DNA from 3 places in the Enterobacter sp. JH25 genome. Region 1 is predicted to be linked to each of the others. Evidence: riboswitches for the same ligand, from Rfam matches in the RefSeq annotation. Region 1 holds a riboswitch; each other region holds the start of a gene.
The links. A riboswitch is a leader RNA that binds a small molecule or an ion and turns the genes downstream of it on or off. The one in region 1 is predicted to bind thiamine pyrophosphate.
Positions count from the first base shown of each region.

Region 2: it holds a riboswitch for thiamine pyrophosphate, as region 1 does, so the genes downstream of both, thiB (thiamine ABC transporter substrate binding subunit) here and thiM (hydroxyethylthiazole kinase) in region 1, are expected to answer to the same signal.
Region 3: it holds a riboswitch for thiamine pyrophosphate, as region 1 does, so the genes downstream of both, thiC (phosphomethylpyrimidine synthase ThiC) here and thiM (hydroxyethylthiazole kinase) in region 1, are expected to answer to the same signal.

Region 1 is NZ_CP091319.1:2,958,638-2,963,062, forward strand. It holds gene L2Y28_RS14175 (PfkB family carbohydrate kinase) at 1-628, shown strand, start outside; gene L2Y28_RS14180 (GntR family transcriptional regulator) at 602-1,348, opposite strand; gene thiD (bifunctional hydroxymethylpyrimidine kinase/phosphomethylpyrimidine kinase) at 1,390-2,190, opposite strand; gene thiM (hydroxyethylthiazole kinase) at 2,187-2,957, opposite strand; TPP riboswitch at 2,993-3,090, opposite strand; gene L2Y28_RS14195 (DUF4225 domain-containing protein) at 3,422-4,228, shown strand; gene L2Y28_RS14200 (hypothetical protein) at 4,225-4,425, opposite strand, start outside.
Region 2 is NZ_CP091319.1:729,116-733,540, reverse strand. It holds gene L2Y28_RS03515 (sugar efflux transporter) at 1-972, opposite strand, end outside; gene sgrT (glucose uptake inhibitor SgrT) at 1,093-1,245, opposite strand; gene sgrR (HTH-type transcriptional regulator SgrR) at 1,334-2,989, shown strand; TPP riboswitch at 3,026-3,126, shown strand; gene thiB (thiamine ABC transporter substrate binding subunit) at 3,158-4,141, shown strand; gene thiP (thiamine/thiamine pyrophosphate ABC transporter permease ThiP) at 4,117-4,425, shown strand, end outside.
Region 3 is NZ_CP091319.1:256,483-260,907, forward strand. It holds gene thiE (thiamine phosphate synthase) at 1-587, opposite strand, end outside; gene thiC (phosphomethylpyrimidine synthase ThiC) at 587-2,482, opposite strand; TPP riboswitch at 2,561-2,670, opposite strand; gene L2Y28_RS01275 (Rsd/AlgQ family anti-sigma factor) at 2,725-3,222, opposite strand; gene nudC (NAD(+) diphosphatase) at 3,318-4,091, shown strand; gene hemE (uroporphyrinogen decarboxylase) at 4,130-4,425, shown strand, end outside.

The DNA of each region.
Region 1 (4,425 bases):
GGTGGAGCCTGATGGTGAACGGACCTTCATGTCGTTTAGCGGTGTGGAGAATCAGTGGCAGCAACGCTGGCTGGATGGGTTGAGCGTGCCGGAGAAAAGCCTGATCTATTTGTCCGGCTACCAGCTGGCGTCGCCCAGCGGCGAGCTGCTGACGGCCTGGGTGGAACGTCTTCAGGATGTGACGCTCTTTATCGATTTCGGTCCGCGCATCGCGGATATTCCCGACCCGCTGATGGCGCGGATTATGGCCCGTAAACCGGTTGTCTCGCTCAATCGGCAGGAGGCGGAACTTGCCGCCGAATGGCTTGGCGTGAACGTGGAACAGCTCGGCACTCAGTGGCAGCAACGGTTTGGCGCTGCGCTAATCGTACGCCATGATAAAGACGGGGCGGTCTGGTACAACGCTGACGCTTCCGGACACGTTCCGGCGTTTCCTGCTACCGTCGTCGATACCATCGGTGCCGGTGACAGCCATGCGGGAGGTACCCTTGCCGGGCTGGCTGCGGGATGGTCACTGCCAGAGTCGGTGCAGCTTGGCAATGCCGTGGCCGCCTGGGTAGTCAGCCATCGCGGTGGAGACTGCGCCCCCACGCGCGAGGCCCTACTCCTCGCACACAAAGACGTATAGGTCGCTGCGGCAGTAGCTGATGCTGTACTCAATTGGCCGCTGCTGTTGATCGAGCGCGACTTGCTTGATCACCAGCACCGGTATCTTATCGTCCATCTTGATATGCGCCTGAAACTCGCTGTCCGGCATCCGGGCGCTGACGCGGGAACGGGTGCGCTGCGGAAAGATATTCTGGCTGCGGAAGTAATCATAAAGCGAGACGCCAATGTCGTCCGGGTTGGGAATTAATCCTACCGGTACCCAGGACTCCTCTATCGATACCGCATCGTCATCCACGTAACGGATGCGCTTAAGCAAAAACACATCGCTTTCCGGCGCAAGGGAAAGATGGCGGGCGATCTCTTCCGGGCACTTCACGATGCGTTTATTGACCCACAGGGTGTTGGGCGTTTTGCCACGCAGCACCACCTGCTGAGAAAAGCCGCGCGCCTCTTTCAGCGAATATTCAAAGATATTGTTGATTTGCGTCCCGTATCCACGCGCGCGGGTAACGACGCCAGCCTCTTCCAGCGCCTGCATGGCTTTACGCACCGTAATACGCGACACTCCGGCCAGCTGGCTCAGATCGCGCTCGCCGGGCAAAATATTACCGTGCGCGAGCACACCGCTGCGCACCGCGTTCTTGACCGTTTCGGCAAATTTCAGATACAGCGGCGTGTTGTCCGGTGCGGCAATTCGTTCCTTGAGTTGAGCAATTAACCGGGTATGCGCTTGTTCCATCTCTGTTTTTCTCTGGCATGAGTTTCATGCCAGTATACGGCTTACCACCATGCATGAAAATGGTGAACCGGACCAATACCGTGACCCACTTCCAGAGAATCGGCTTTTGCCAGCGCGCCCGAGAGCCAGACCTTCGCCTCCTGCACCGTATCCGCCCATGCGGCGTGACGAGGACGCAGCGCCGCCAGCGCCGCCGAGAGCGTACAGCCCGTGCCGTGGGTGTTTTTGGTCTGGACACGTGGCGCGGTGAAACGTTGCGTGCCATCGTGGGTGAAAAGCCAGTCCGGGCTTTCTGCATCATCAAGATGGCCGCCTTTCATCAGCACCGCGCGACACCCCATCGCCAGCAGCGCATTCCCCTGCTCTTTCATCTCACGTTCGTTTTGCGCGTGTGGCGCATCCAGCAGCGCGGCGGCTTCAGGCAGGTTTGGCGTGATCAGCGCAACCTGCGGCAGCAGCTTTTTACGCAGGGTGTCGACAGCCGAGGCGGAGAGCAGCGGATCGCCGCTTTTGGCCAGCATCACGGTATCAAGCACCACGTTTTTTATCTGGTAGTGTTTGAGACGTTCAGCGACCGCTTCAACAATGTCCGCCTCTGCCAGCATGCCGATCTTGGTGGTGTCGATACGTACGTCGCTGAATACCGAATCCAGCTGCGCGGCGACAAAATCCGGGTCAATGCGATACACCGACTGTACGCCGCGCGTGTTTTGCGCAACCAGCGCGGTGATAACCGAGCACCCGTATGCGCCGAGCGCAGAGAAAGTTTTCAGGTCTGCCTGGATCCCCGCTCCGCCGCTGGGATCGGTACCCGCAATAGTCAGGGCATTAATGCGCGTCATACCTGTTCCTCCAGCGCGTAAAGCGCGTCCAGAAACGCGGAGACAAAGCTGCCGGGCCCCCGGCTTTGAGTCAGGGCAACTGACCCTGCGCGCTTCATAAAGCCGCAGGCTGCCGCCGCGTTATCAAGCCTGTCGCCAGGCAGCGAGCAGCAGGCGGCGACGACCGCCGAGAGCGCACAGCCAGTTCCTACCACGCGGGTCATCAGCGGGTCGCCGCCCGCGACCGTACGGGTTCGCTGGCCGTCGGTGATGTGATCCACTTCCCCTGTGACGACTACAACGGCGTGGGTCTGGCGGGCAAGCACCTGCGCAGCGGTCAACGCGCTCGCTGCCGTATCGGTGGAATCGACCCCACGTCCGCCCGCACTCATTCCGGCAAGGGCGAGGATTTCGGAGGCGTTGCCACGAATGGCCGCAGGTTTAAGGGATAATATTTGCTGGCAAAAACGGGTGCGGAACGCCAGCGCGCCAACCGCGACGGGGTCCAGAACCCAGGGTGTGCCCGCGGCTACCGCGCTCTCAATAGCCCGACGCATCGACTGGGCGCGCGGCGCGGTGAGCGTGCCAACGTTGACGAGCAGGGCATCGGCAAGCGCGGCAAACTGTTCCGCTTCCTCGGCTTCGATCACCATTGCCGGGGAAGCACCGAGCGCGAGCAGAACGTTGGCGGTGAAGGTCTGCACGACATCGTTGGTCATACAGTGCGTGAGCGGGGAACGGGTTCGGAATTGATGTAAAACGTGTGAGTCGAGCAGGTCAGGCTGCATGGTTTCGCTCCTGCCGTGCGGAAAGAAGCGATGACCGGGTAGGCATCTGACTTCCCTACGCTGGCATTATCCAGATCAGGTAATACGGGTATTTCTCAGCCTTCAACGAAGAAGGGCACCCCGAGTCAAATAAAACAAAATCAAAATCTTGCGATTAATGCTCCTCATTAATCCCTGGTCAGGATAGTAATGCCAGCGGGAAGACTTGTAAACGGCGAAAGCGGCCCTTTAGAGCCGTGAGTGACAGGATGAGTGACAGTTTGTGTGACACAAGTATCCATCCCTTTCTTAGACTCAAGCCGTCTCGAGTATAAGAATATGCAGGTACACTGAGGATCGCAGGAAGTGCAGCCCCGGTATTACTGACTAATGCTATTTGCCACTATTACGGAATACCGGTTTAAGGTACAAAAAAGCCGGGATGCACGTAAAATGACCAGACACATTTTGGGAAGGAGTCTTCAATGGATATCGCGCTGCTCGACAGGGGCTGGAACAGAACATGGTCAGATACAATGGTGAATCTGGAAGCCCGTAAACTCGTCGAAACAGCAAACCGGCTGTCAGCATTCTATTTGCAAAATGGTCTTACACGTATCAAGTTTGTCGAAGAGATAAGGCAGGTCGTAGAGAAAGAATTTGAAACTGCACGACGGGCCAAAACCGATGAAGAATGCATTGCATGCATCAAAAATCTGCGTGCCGAAAGAGATAATCTACAAGAACAAGAACGCCTGTTAAGAACCAGAGCCGCGCAACTTTATGCAAAGGTCGAGTTTGTCAGGGAAAATAACAAGATAGTCGGGTATGTGATTTCGGCTGTGAATGTGGTGCTTTCAGGGATGGTTTTCTACGGCGGAATGATCATGATCTCGACGATGACCCCTATTGGAGTCCTCGCTGGTGCACTCTTAGTTGCAGATGGCGCTAACGGTATAACTAAAGAAGTGAATAAATTTTTATCTGAAGGACAATCTAACTCTGAAGGTGTGGTCGCTGACAAAGTGATTAATATTGCTCAGTTTATGGGGTTTAAGGCTGAATCTGGTCTGGCTTTTTATAACACTCTAACACTAAGCGCAAACATCTACAGCATTGTTGGATTAGCGCGAAAAGCAGGTGCCTGGCGATTGTTCCGTTGGCTTCCCCACGATTACTACCGTCAAGTCAACACAATGAGCCGCCCCAAGTTAACTATGAAAATAGTAGGCTACGGTATCAAGGCTAAGGTTATTTTTGACCTGCTTTCCACCGAATCACCGAATCATTAGCCCCTGTATTTTCTCCAGAACCGCCAGGATTTGTAAGAAAGGACTGGCGGTTGAACAAAAACAGCAATCAGCATTGCTATGAATAAACCGATCCCGGTTGATATGACGTATTCTATTTCATTTGAAATAATTACCCAGATAAACATTGCTGTGAAAGCGCAAAAGATCCAAAGAACTATCCTGAATCGATTAGCTAG
Region 2 (4,425 bases), 2.2 Mb from region 1:
GATCCCGGCAACGATTCCGATAAATACCGCGTTAAATAGCTGTAACGCCAGCAAAGCTTCACGCGAATGGAAAAGGATTAACCCCGCGTAGAACACCACCCCAGCCGCCACGGCGACGACCATCATCCGACGCTTTCCGAAACGTTTTACGTAGTAACCCGCCAGAATCATCGCCGGGATCTCCAGCCCGGCAGCGGTGCCCATCAGGATCCCCGCGAGCTTGTCGGGCAGTCCCAGATCGCTGCTGATCCACAGCGGCATATCGATAATGTACATGGTGTTGCAGGTCCACATCAGCGTGGAGGCGATAAACAACATGCGGACGTTTTTATCCTGCCAGCCGCTTACCTGGGTGATGGGCTTGTCCGTCACCTGCTCTACGCGCGCCACCGATGGCAGCACAAAGGCTATCAGCGCCAGGCTGATGGCAAAAATTCCCGCGGCGATGGTGAACATGACGGTGAAACCGTAGTTCAGCGCCAGCATGAACGCCAGCGGGGGGCCGATGACCCATGCGAGAGAGAGCTGCGCACGCATCACCGAGCTGAACATCACCACTTCCCGCGCCGAGTTGTCGGCGTACTCCCGGGCCAGGGCGAAGAGCTGCGGCATGGCGGTGTTCGCCAGAGAGGCCAACAGCACGCCACAGGTGATAAGCGTCAGGTAGTGACGATTAAAGGCAAACAGCAACGCGTTGCCCACGGCCATGGCGCAACAAAAGAGGATCAGCTTGCGGCGATCGCCCTGGCTGTCGGATCGTTTCGCCAGCCACAGGCTGACGAGGATCCCGGCAATGGCGTTGACGGTGTAGAACAGGCCTACCCAAAATGGCTGCGCCCCAACCTCACGACTGAGAAACAGGCTCAGCGTCGGCGCCTGTAGCGCACCGGCCACGCCCATCATGAAGGCCACCAGCATAAAAGCGGCGTACACGCCGTTCAGGCGTCGCCCCATCGTCATCAACCAGAGCATGCGCAAGTCCTTATGAAAGCGAATCGAAATTGGGTGAAATAGTAAACGAAAAAAGCCAGCAAAAACATTTTGCTGGCGGGTGATTAGCACCAATACTCAGTCACACATGATCGAGGCGAGTTAGCGAGAAGAGGTCGGTTTCGTAACGTCCCACTGCATCAGATCTTCCAGTATTCTCAGCCGCTGCTCTGCGCACTGGCGGGCCAGCCAGGACACTCCCTTTGTCGCTGAAAAATAGTGCTGATAAAACTGACGTGCGGTAGACCTCTTCATAATTTACCTCCTCGCTTCATCGATAAGGATTATTGGCTTAATATAGGGATTAATAAATTGCTGATTTTTTGTCAGGAGTTCCTCTTTTATGCCTTCTGGTCGTCTGCAACAACAATTTATCCGCCTCTGGCAGTGCTGCGAGGGGCAATCGCAGGAGACCACGCTGAACGAGCTGGCTGAGCTCCTCAACTGCTCCCGGCGTCATATGCGTACCCTCCTTAACACCATGCAGCAGCAGGGCTGGCTAAACTGGGAGGCCGAAGCCGGACGCGGTAAGCGCTCGCGCCTGACTTTCCTCTATACCGGCCTGGCGTTGCAGCAACAGCGGGCGGAGGATCTGCTGGAGCAAGACCGCATCGATCAGCTGGTCCAGCTGGTGGGCGACAAAGCCGCCGTGCGCCAGATGCTGGTCTCGCATCTGGGACGCAGCTTTCGTCAGGGACGCCACATTCTGCGAGTGCTTTACTATCGCCCAATGAAAAATCTGTTGCCCGGTACGGCGTTACGTCGCTCTGAAACCCACATGGCCCGGCAGATTTTTAGCGGCCTGACGCGGATAAATGAGGAAAACGGGGAACTGGAAGCGGATATTGCCCATCACTGGCAACAGGTGTCTCCGTTGCACTGGCGCTTCTTTTTACGTCCCGGCATTCATTTCCACCATGGACGCGAGCTGGAGATGCGCGACGTTATCGACTCCTTAGAACGCGCCCGCACGCTGCCGCTCTACTCGCATATCGCGCGGATCCACTCCCCAACGGCATGGACGCTGGATATTGAGCTATCGCAGCCGGACAAATGGCTTCCGTGGCTTCTGGGCTACGTGCCCTCGATGATCCTGCCTGCCGAGTGGCGATCCCTGAACAATTTTTCCAGCCAGCCGATTGGTACGGGCCCCTACTCCGTTTCACGGAACAACAGTAATCAGCTGAAGATCCGCGCCTTTGATGATTACTTTGGCTATAGGGCGCTGATCGACGAAGTCAACGTCTGGGTACTGCCGGATCTCAACGAAGAGCTGAGCGCAGGCCTGACGCTGGAAGGGCCAACAGCCGGTGAAAAGGCGTTCGAAAGCCGCCTGGAGGAGGGCTGCTACTACCTGCTCTTCGATAGCCGCAGCCATCGCGGGGCGAATCACGACGTACGCAGGTGGATCAGCCATGTTCTGGCGCCCGCTAACCTGATTTATCACGCAGAGGAGCAATACCAGACCTGGTGGTTCCCGGCCTATGGCCTGCTTCCGCGCTGGCACCATGCGCAGCCAGTACGCAGTGAAAAACCTGCCGGACTGGAGACCATCACCCTCAGCTACTATCGCGATCACATTGAACACCGGTTTATCGCAAGGATCATGAGTAAGCTGCTGGCAGCCGAGGGCGTGACGCTGGCGATACAGGAAGTGGACTATGATGAATGGCACCGTGGAGATGTTATCAGCGATATCTGGCTCAACAGTGCGAACTTCACGCTGCCGCTTGATTTTTCGCTCTTCTCTCACCTGTATGAAGTGCCCCTGATTCAGCACTGTATCAATCGGGACTGGCAGCGAGACGCCGCACGGTGGCGGGCAGGAGAAATGGATCTGGCCGCCTGGTGTCAGGAGCTGCTGGCCGGGCAGACGATCGTACCGCTGATTCACCACTGGCTGCTGATCCAGGGTCAGCGCAGCATGCGCGGCCTGCGAATGAATACCCTGGGCTGGTTTGATTTTAAATCCGCGTGGTTTGCGCCGCCGGAGCCATAACGCTTTCGTAATATTCACCAAATCATTACAATAGCGCCGTTCTCAACGGGGTGCTGCATCACTGATGTGCGCTGAGATAATACCCGTCGAACCTGATCCGGATAACGCCGGCGAAGGGATTTGAGGCTGTCTCTCAAAATCCTTTGCCACTCAACCCTGAGGTGCAAAGTGTTAAAAAACGTTCTTCCTCTGCTGGCGCTGTTTGCGCTGCCTGTTTTTGCTAAGCCTGTCCTGACGGTCTACACCTACGACTCCTTCTCCGCCGACTGGGGCCCCGGCCCGGCGGTGAAAAAAGCCTTTGAAGCCGACTGCAACTGCGAGCTGAAATTCGTGGCACTGGAAGATGGTGTCTCTCTGCTTAACCGGCTGCGTATGGAAGGCAAAAACAGCAAAGCCGACGTGGTGCTCGGGCTGGATAACAACCTGCTGCAAGCCGCCACTCAAACCAGACTGTTCGCCAAAAGCGGCGTGGCGGCAGATGCCGTCAACGTGCCGGGCGGCTGGAAAAACGACACCTTCGTTCCCTTTGATTACGGTTACTTTGCGTTTGTCTACGATAAAAACAAGCTGAAGAATCCGCCCAAAAGCCTGAAAGAGCTGGTCGAAAGCGATCAGAAGTGGCGCGTGATTTATGAAGATCCGCGCACCAGCACGCCGGGTCTGGGGCTGCTGTTGTGGATGCAGAAAGTCTATGGCGACAAAACGCCTGAGGCGTGGCAGAAACTGGCTGCGAAAACCGTTACCGTCACCAAAGGCTGGAGCGAAGCCTACGGCCTGTTCCTGAAAGGCGAAAGCGACCTTGTGCTGAGCTACACGACTTCTCCGGCCTACCACATTATCGCCGAGAAGAAAGACAACTACGCTGCCGCGAACTTTGCTGAAGGGCATTATTTGCAGGTGGAAGTGGCCGCCCGCACCGCCGCGAGCAAACAGCCGGAGCTCGCCGAGAAATTCCTGAAGTTTATGGTTTCACCGGCATTCCAGAATGCTATTCCGACAGGAAACTGGATGTACCCGGTCACTGATGTTGCGCTGCCGGCAGGTTTTGAGCAGCTGAACAAACCGCAAACCTCCCTGGAATTTACGCCGCAGCAGGTTGCCACCCAGCGCGCCGCATGGATAAGTGAATGGCAACGCGCCGTCAGCCGCTGATCCCCGGCTGGTTAGTTCCCGGGCTGCTCGCCGCTATACTGATGGTGGTCGTCAGCCTGGGTGCATTCCTTGCGCTGTGGTTTAACGCGCCAGAGAGCGATCTGCTTGCCCTCTGGCACGACAGCTATCTCTGGCACGTCATCCGTTTCTCCTTCTGGCAGGCGTTTCTTTCCGCGCTGCTGTCGACGCTCCCGGCCATTTTCCTCGCGCGCGCCCTCTATCGCAGACGTTTCCCCGGCAGGCTTGCCCTGCTGCGGCTGTGCGCGATGACGCTGATCCTGCCC
Region 3 (4,425 bases), 2.0 Mb from region 1:
TGCCAGTCTGCGGCCTGGGTGATAGCGCTGACGACGGCGATACTGCCGACGCCGGTTTCCAGCACGGCGGGCGCACGTTCAAGGCTGATCCCGCCGATGGCGACGGTGGGGTAATCGGCAAGGCGCTTAACGTGGGCTGCCAGCTGAGCCAAACCCTGTGGGGCAGACGGCATCTGTTTGGTTTGCGTCGGGAAAACGTGGCCGAGGGCGATGTAGGAGGGGCGGGCCGCCAGCGCCACGTCGATCTCCATATCATCGTGGGTGGAAACGCCCAGCCGCAGACCGGCGTCACGGATTGCGTTGAGATCGGTCGTTTCCAGATCTTCCTGTCCCAGATGCACGCCGTACGCCTGGTGTTTAACCGCCAGCCGCCAGTAGTCGTTGATAAACAGGCGGGCGTGGTAGCGACGTCCCAGCGCGATAGCGGCGGCCACGTCGGCCTCCACCTCTTCGTCGCGTTTATCCTTGATGCGCAGCTGGAGGGTGCGAACGCCTGCCTCCAGCAAGCGCTCTATCCACGCCACGCTGTCCACCACCGGGTAAAGCCCTAAGCGGAAGGGGACAGGTGGGAAATCGGGCTGGTACATTACGCCTCCTCCTTTTTGAGGTAGATTTCGCCGCCTTTGGCGCGGAAGGTTTCGGACATGTCTGCCATGCCGACTTCAATGGTCTGCGCGGCGGCGTAGTCGCGCACCTCCTGGCTGATTTTCATCGAGCAGAACTTCGGCCCACACATGGAGCAGAAGTGCGCGACTTTGCCCGATTCCTGCGGCAGGGTTTCGTCGTGGTAGGCGCGGGCGGTGAACGGATCCAGCGCCAGGTTGAACTGGTCTTCCCAGCGGAATTCAAAGCGCGCTTTGGACATGGCGTTGTCGCGAATTTGCGCGCCCGGATGGCCTTTCGCCAGATCCGCCGCGTGGGCGGCAATCTTGTAGGTGATCAGCCCCTGCTTCACGTCCTCTTTGTTTGGCAGCCCGAGGTGCTCTTTCGGCGTCACGTAGCAGAGCATGGCGCAGCCGAACCAGCCGATCATCGCCGCGCCGATCCCGGAAGTGAAGTGGTCATAGCCCGGCGCAATATCGGTGGTCAACGGCCCCAGGGTGTAGAACGGTGCTTCGTGGCAGTGCTCCAGCTCCTCGGTCATGTTGCGGCGGATCATCTGCATCGGTACATGGCCCGGGCCTTCAATCATCACCTGCACATCGTACTCCCAGGCGATTTTGGTCAGCTCGCCCAGCGTGTGCAGCTCGGCAAACTGCGCCTCGTCGTTCGCGTCACGGATGGAGCCAGGACGCAGGCCGTCGCCCAGCGACAGAGAAACGTCATAAGCGGCGCAGATCTCGCAGATTTCGCGGAAGTGCTCGTAGAGGAAGTTTTCCTGATGATGGGAAAGGCACCATTTCGCCATAATCGAACCGCCGCGTGAGACGATACCGGTCAGACGTTTCGCCGTCATCGGCACGTAGCGCAGCAGCACGCCCGCGTGAATGGTGAAGTAGTCCACGCCCTGTTCCGCCTGCTCCAGCAGCGTGTCGCGGAACGCTTCCCAGGTGAGGTTTTCGGCGATACCGTTTACCTTCTCCAGCGCCTGATAAATCGGGACGGTGCCAATCGGCACCGGGCTGTTACGCAGGATCCATTCGCGGGTTTCGTGAATGTAACGGCCGGTGGAGAGGTCCATCACCGTGTCCGCGCCCCAGCGCGTTGACCAGACCAGCTTTTCCACCTCTTCTTCGATGGAAGAGGTGACGGCAGAGTTGCCGATGTTGGCGTTGACCTTCACCAGGAAGTTGCGGCCGATAATCATCGGCTCGGATTCCGGGTGGTTGATGTTGGCGGGAATAATCGCGCGCCCGGCGGCTACTTCATCACGCACGAATTCCGGCGTGATGTTCTCCGGCAGGCGAGCGCCAAACCCTTCACCCGGATGCTGGTGGCGCAGCACTTCGCTGCGAATGCGCTCGCGGCCCATGTTTTCGCGGATGGCGATGAACTCCATCTCCGGCGTGACGATACCCTGTCGCGCGTAGTGCAACTGGGTTACGCATTTGCCCGCTTTAGCGCGTTTTGGCGTCAGCAGGCCAGTAAAGCGCAGCTCATCCAGACCGTCGTCGGCCAGGCGCGCGTTGGTGTACGCCGAGCTGCGCACGCTCAGTTCTTCGCAGTCGTTACGGGCATCAATCCACGGCTGGCGAAGCTTTGCCAGACCCTGCTGCACGTTGATAGCAACATCAGGATCGCCGTACGGGCCGGAGGTGTCATACACCGGCACGGCTTCGTTGTCTTCAAACTGCGGGTGCTCTTTGCTGCCGCCGATATGCGTCGGGCTGAGCTGGATTTCGCGCATCGGCACGCGGATATCGGCCTGTGAACCGGTGATGTAGATGCGCGTTGAGTTCGGGAAAGCGGTGCCTTCCAGGGTGTCGATGAAGCGTTGTGCGTGTTCGCGCTGTTCGCGGCGGGTCAGTTTTGTTGTAGACATAGCTCATTCCAGATGTGAAGGACATGGCTTGTCAGACGACGGATGAAGCAAGAGAAGATCGCCCGAAGGCGATACAACAGCAGTGTGACTCTTGTTCCCTTCGCAGGTATTAACCTGATCAGGTTCCGCGGATCCCGAATTAACGGTCTCAGCCCGTGCTTTCACACTGGGCACTCCGACAAGAAAAATCCCCCTCCGCAGAGGGGCGAATGGTTGTAAATTACTCGTTAACGATTAAGAACTCAAGCAGGGCGCGCAACGTTATCGCTGGAGCTGATAGTCAGGTTGTTGTCCAGCACGAGGGCGATGAGCTTGTCTTCCAGCGTGAATCGCTCTTCCAGTGCTTCGCCAAGGTCGGAAAGCGCCTGCTGAAACTCAAGATAGTTATCGTGATCGATAGCGTTCTCCAGCGTGGAATCGTAGTAGTCCATGATCTGCTGGGTGTTGGCTTCAAGCAACGGACAGAGTTTACTGGCCGCTAAATACGGCGTTGTCCCTTCCATTTCGCGGATAATGCGTTCATAAAGGTTGAAATGGCCGTCGGAGAGGTAGTCGACCAGGCTCTGACAAAAGTCGTCCAGCGCTTTTTCATTGAGTCGCATAAAGGATTCTTTGCCAGGCTTAAGACCAACCAGATTGTAATACGCCACAAGGAGATGCTTGCGCACATGTAGCCAGCGATCCACCAGGGTGTTACTTCCTCCAACGCGCTCAGTCAGGCTTTCCAGCTGGTTTAACATGGTCGACTCCATAAGGTTTAAAATGGGATCTGCTTATCCAAAATGTAACCACAATGCTAACAACATGTCAGTGAAGCGAAGGTAGTGCAATAGATATGGATCGTATTATTGAAAAATCAGATCTGGGTTGGTGGATCGTCAGCCACGAACAAAAATTATGGCTACCCTCAGGAGAGTTGCCCTACGGTGCCGCGGAAACGTTCGATCTGGTGGGCCAGTCCGCGCTGAAGATCGGCGAGTGGCAGGGCGATCCCGTGTGGTTGATCCAACAGGCGCGCCGTCAGGATATGGGATCCGTACGTCAGGTGCTGGATCTGGACGTCGGCCTGTTCCAGCTGGCGGGGCGCGGCGTACAGCTGGCGGAGTTTTACCGCTCGCACAAATACTGCGGTTACTGCGGCCACACCATGCACCCGAGCAAAACCGAATGGGCGCTGCTCTGCGGCCACTGCCGTGAACGTTACTACCCGCAAATCGCACCGTGCATCATTGTCGCCATCCGCCGTGATGATTCCATCCTGCTGGCGCAGCATACCCGCCATCGCAACGGCATTCACACCGTCCTCGCCGGGTTCGTGGAAGTCGGCGAAACGCTGGAACAGGCGGTGGCGCGCGAGGTGATGGAGGAGAGCGGCATTAAGGTGAAAAACCTGCGCTATGTGACGTCGCAGCCGTGGCCGTTCCCGATGTCCCTGATGACCGCGTTTATGGCGGAATACGACAGCGGCGAGATTGTTATCGATCAGAAAGAGCTGCTGGAGGCGAACTGGTATCGCTACGACGATTTACCGCTGCTGCCCCCGCCGGGAACGGTGGCGCGTCGCCTGATAGAAGATACCGTGGCAATGTGTCGGGCCGAGTATGAGTAGTGTTACACTGACGGACTGACGCAATAAGGAACTGCAAAATGACCGAACTGAAGAACGATCGTTATCTGCGTGCGCTGCTGCGCCAGCCCGTTGATGTCACCCCGGTGTGGATGATGCGCCAGGCGGGACGCTATCTGCCTGAGTACAAAGCCACGCGTGCGCAGGCGGGCGATTTTATGTCGCTGTGCAAAAACGCCGAGCTGGCCTGTGAGGTGACGCTCCAGCCGCTGCGCCGCTTCCCGCTCGATGCCGCCATTCTTTTTTCGGACATTCTTACCATTCCGGACGCGATGGGCCTTGGGCTCTATTTCGAAACCGGCGAGGGGCCGCGTTT